2 regions of the Citricoccus alkalitolerans genome follow, and region 2 is predicted to be linked to the other one. Evidence: predicted binding sites of a transcription regulator. Region 2 holds the regulator's gene; the other holds the start of a gene.
What was found. Region 2 encodes HrcA, which represses chaperone genes, less so after heat shock. Its sites were predicted from a motif close to TTNGCACTCGNNNNNNNCGAGTGCNAA; they were not measured.
Positions count from the first base shown of each region.

Region 1: a site for HrcA is predicted at 1,224-1,250, ahead of groES (co-chaperone GroES). Genes of this name have one in related genera too.

Region 1 is NZ_BAAALH010000002.1:1,672,400-1,674,854, forward strand. Features, by position in the region: gene ABD134_RS13620 (class I SAM-dependent methyltransferase) at 1-403, opposite strand, end outside; gene ABD134_RS13625 (hypothetical protein) at 582-1,112, shown strand; gene groES (co-chaperone GroES) at 1,422-1,718, shown strand; gene groL (chaperonin GroEL) at 1,923-2,455, shown strand, end outside.
Region 2 is NZ_BAAALH010000001.1:1,075,637-1,078,091, forward strand. Features, by position in the region: gene dnaJ (molecular chaperone DnaJ) at 1-997, opposite strand, end outside; gene hrcA (heat-inducible transcriptional repressor HrcA) at 1,049-2,062, opposite strand; gene ABD134_RS04825 (DUF3097 family protein) at 2,290-2,455, shown strand, end outside.

The sequences.
Region 1 (2,455 bases), on a different contig from region 2:
GCATGAGGTTGATCGTGGCGGCGGCGGCCACGGTCTCGTCCCGCTCCACGGCGGTGACCTCGAGGTCGAGTGCAGCCAGGGCCATGGAATCGGCGCCGAGCCCGCAGCCCAGGTCCGCCACGGACGCCACCCCGGCAGCAGCGAAACGCCCGGCGTGGACTGCGGCCACGTTCATCCGCGTGGCCTGCTCCAGACCGGCCCGCGTGAAGACCATGTGCCCGGCGAACGGTCCGAACTTCGCGGCGGCCTTCGAACGGAACTTCAGCTGGGTCAGCACGGCGGACACCAGTTCCGGTGTATGCCCCTCGCTCCGTAGGCGAGTCGACAGTGCCAGGGCCTCGGATTCCCGGTACCCCTCCAGTGAGTTCAACAACGACCACCCCTCCGGCGTCAGCACGGGCATGAGCACCGTGTCCTCCTGCGTGGAGTCCCTAGCGGAGGCGCGAACCTGACCGCCTGGAGCGGAGTGGGTGGAGTGAGGGTCATGCGAGGAGGAAGCCACGGATCCACGGTACCGGCAGGCCTTGCCCGGCAGTCCACATGTCCACCCGCTGCCGCGGGCCCACCGGTAGGCTGGGACCATGCCTAGCCGTCCCACCTCGCGCCCTCCGTTGCCCCACTCTGCGCGCCCGAACCAGGACCGGCCGGATCTGGACCATGGCGGAGAAGGTGAGCCGCGCCTCGACTTCTTCGGCCGCTTCGATGATGAGCACCCGGATACGAGGGACGAGCAGGACGGGTATGACGACGGCCCCCACCACGTCGATGACCTCGCCCCGGATGCGGGACGGGCCGACGTCGGGCGGGATTCCCGTGCGTCACGGCAGGCGGCGACCGCACCCCTGTGGTGCAAGATCCTGCTGTACGCGTCCATGGCCGTCGGTGTGGTGGCTGCACTGCTGCTGATCGTCACCGTGATCGCCCAGGTCTTCGTGGCCGGCACCTTCACGCTCGGCGGTGGGGACATGCTCTCTGATTCCGAGGCGGCGGACGCCATCCGTCGGGACGTGGTGTGGGTACCTCTCGCCGGGCCGCTGATCGCGCTCGGCGCCGCGTTCGCGGGACTGTGCGTGGCCGCCGTCGGGATCTTCCGGGCCCGACGGAACGCCTAGCTACGCGAGCGGCGGCCGCACGGCCGCGAGTACGGACAGGACGGTGGCGGGGACGAGTCATCGGCAACCTGCTGTCGGATGACTGACCGCTGCAGCTCCCGATGACGCTCTTTGGCACTCACCTTGACCGAGTGCTAAACCCGGCCTAGAGTCATTTCTGGCACTCCGGGGCACCGGGTGCTAAGCCTGAAGGACCTGCCATCCGGCACCCGCGACGACGGTTGGCCAGCCTCCGGCGCACAACACCATCCATAGACGCTGGCTGCCCGCACGCTCGGGTGGCCCACCCAAAAGAAGGAGAGTACAGACGTGTCTGTCTCTATCAAGCCCCTTGAGGATCGTATTGTTGTCCGTCCGCTGGAAGCCGAGCAGACCACCGCTTCCGGCCTGGTGATCCCGGACACCGCCAAGGAGAAGCCGCAGGAGGGCCAGGTCGTGGCCGTCGGCGCCGGCCGCATCGATGACAAGGGCAACCGCATCCCGGTCGACGTGGCCGAGGGCGACGTGGTCCTGTACTCCAAGTACGGCGGCACCGAGGTCAAGGTCGGCGGCGAGGAGTACCTGGTGCTCTCCGCCCGCGACGTGCTGGCCATCGTCACCAAGTGACCCTGCGCCGGACCCGAGCGTCCGGCTGATGCGCCCAGGCCCGGCCAGGCACCTGAGCCGGCCGGGCCTGCGTGCGTCCCGCGCCGCCGTCGTCAGTGGTGGTTCTGAACTGAACCAGCGCACGACGCCGGCCGCGCACCTTGAGCTTTTCCCCGCAATTTTCATTGGAATTCGCAGATTTCCTTTACGAAAGGAGCTTCGTTCATGGCGAAGCAGCTTGCCTTCAACGATGAGGCCCGCCGCGCACTGCAGGCCGGCATCGACAAGTTGGCCGACACTGTCAAGGTCACCCTCGGCCCCAAGGGTCGCAATGTGGTTTTGGACAAGTCCTGGGGTGCCCCGACGATCACCAACGATGGCGTGACCATCGCCCGTGACATCGAGCTGGACGACCCGTACGAGAACATGGGCGCCCAGCTGGCCAAGGAAGTGGCCACCAAGACCAACGACGTGGCCGGCGACGGCACCACCACCGCCACCGTGCTGGCCCAGGCCCTCGTGAACGAGGGCATGCGCCAGGTGGCCGCCGGTGCCGCGCCGAACGAGATCAAGCGCGGCATCGAGACCGCCGTGCAGGCCATCGACAAGCGTCTGGGCGAGAACGCCGTGGATGTCTCCGGCAACCAGGTGGCCGCAGTCGCCGCCATCTCCGCCCAGTCGGACGAGATCGGCGAGCTGCTGGCCCGTGCCTTCGACACGGTCGGCACGGACGGCGTCATCACCATCGAGGAGTCCTC
Region 2 (2,455 bases):
GGGTGACCTTGAGATCGCCCCGGCCGGAGCCCCGCAACCGGCCGACGCCCAGGCCCCTGAGGGTCTGTACCTCTCCGGACTGGGTGCCAGCCTTCACCGGAACCTCCTTCTCACCGTCGAAGGTGTCCAGCGTGAGCGTGGTGCCCAGGGCGGCGGCCGCCATCGGGACGCTCATGGTGGCCAGCAGATGGTCCCCGTCCCGAACGAACACCTCATGCTGACGCACCTCGATCTCCACGTAGAGATCGGCATTGGGGCCACCACCGGGGCCGGCCTCGCCGCGGCCGGCGAGCTGGATCCGGGTCCCCGTGGCCACCCCGGCCGGGATCTTGATGGTCAGTGAGGTGCGCTCACGGATGCGGCCCTGGCCGGAGCACTCCCGGCACGGGTCCGGGATGACGGTCCCGAAGCCCTGGCAGGCAGAGCAGGTCTCGGCGGCCATGACGGTGCCGAGGATGGAACGCACCGGCCGGCGGATGGCGCCCTGGCCGTTGCAGATGGTGCAGGTCTCCGGATGCGTGCCGGGCTGGCAGCAGCTGCCGTCACAGGTGGGGCACACCACGGCGGTGTCCACCTCGAGGGTCTTCTCGGTGCCGAAGACCGCATCGCTGAGATCGAGCTTGGCAGTGATGAGGGCGTCCTGTCCCCGCCGCGCACGGCTGGCGGGACCACCGCCCCGGCCACCGCCCATGCCGCCGGAACCGCCACCGCCGAAGAACGTCTCGAAGATGTCCTGGAAACCACCGAAATCGGCGCCGCCGAAACCGCCGCCCATGCCGCCGGTGCCGTTCTCATGGCCCGTGGCGTCATAGTTGCGGCGCTTCTCCTGGTCCGAGAGGACCTCGTAGGCACGCGTGACGTTCTTGAACTCCTCGGAGGCGTCGGGAGCCGGGTTCACGTCGGGATGGAGTTTGCGGGCCAACTTGCGGTAGGCGCGCTTGATCTCCTCGGCGGAGGCGTCTCGGCCAATGCCGAGCACCTCGTAATGGTCAGCCACGGTCTGCGGTGTTCCTTCCGGTGGTGGGGTGGTGGATGTCGGTCCTGGCCGCTATTGCGACAGGATCCGGGACAAGTACCGGGCGATCGCCCGCACGGCGGTCATGGTGCCCGGATAGTCCATGCGGGTGGGGCCCACGACGCCGAGCTTGGCGCCGGAGCCGGGGCCGTATCCGGCGGCGACGACAGACGCCTCGGACAGGGAGCCGGTGTTCTCGGAGCCGATGCGCACGCTGAGGCCACGCACATCCTGCTCCATCTCGGTCAGCAGACGCAACAACACGACCTGTTCCTCGAGGGCTTCCAGGATGGGGCCGATCGAGAACGGGAAGTCCCCCGTCGAGCGTGCCAGGTTGGCGGTGCCGGCCATGATGATTCGGTCCTCCCGGCGTGCCGCGAACATCTGGTCCAGCTGGACGGCGAAGGCCAGGGCAAGATCGCGATCCTCCGCCGGCACCTCGGCCAGCGCGAGCCGAAGTCCCTCCGCGGCCTGGACCGGGGTCAGCCCGTCCAGATAGCGCAGGAACTGCTGCTTCAGCACGGTCAGCGACGTCTCGTTGGCCTCGACCTCGAGACCGAAGGCCCGCTGGTCGACCTGTCCGGTGGACAGGATCACCACGACGAGGGCCCGGCGGGGCGCCAGGGAGACGAACTCGATGTGCCGGATGGTGGAGGAGTCCACATGGGGGTACTGCAGCACGGCCACCTGGTTGGTGAGCTGTGCGAGCAGCCGCACGGTGCGGGCCATCATCTCGTTGAAGTCGCCATTGGCATCCAGCAGCGTCTGCACCGCGCGCTTCTCCGCAGCGGACAGCGGCTTCACTTCGGAGATCTGGTCCACGAAGATGCGGTAGCCCTTGTCCGTGGGGATGCGTCCGGAAGAGGTGTGCGGGGCCACGATGAGCCCCTCCTCCTCCAGGGCGGCCATGTCATTCCGGACGGTGGCCGAGGACACGCCCAACTGGTGGCGGTCCACCAGGGCCTTGGAGCCGACGGGCTCGCGGGAGGACACGTAGTCCTCCACGATGGCCTGCAGCACCTGCATGCGGCGCGGCTGTTCGCTCATCGATTCCTCCTGCCTGTCTTCCGGCTTAGCACTCGACGCTTTGAAGTGCCAAGTCTAGACCTTGTGTCCAATCGACGTACCACCACTTGCCCTGACCTCTGAGAGTGTCGACCCGCGGCCCTCCATCGCCGGCCCCGCACCAACCGCGTGCGCCAGCCCGGTACCGACCGCGTGCCGCGCGAGCCGCTGCGCGGTTACGCCGACTCCTCTTGCTAGCGTCGATGCCCGTGGAATGGAACAACTGGGGCCCGGGCACCCTCGACGGCGGCTTCCGCCCGACCGCCCGCACCGTCGAGAAGGTCCCCGCGAACCAGGGCGCCGTCCTGGAGGACACGGAGACCGGATTCACCGGTGCCGTCCTGCGGGTCGAGAAGTCCGGTGGCGTGCACCTGG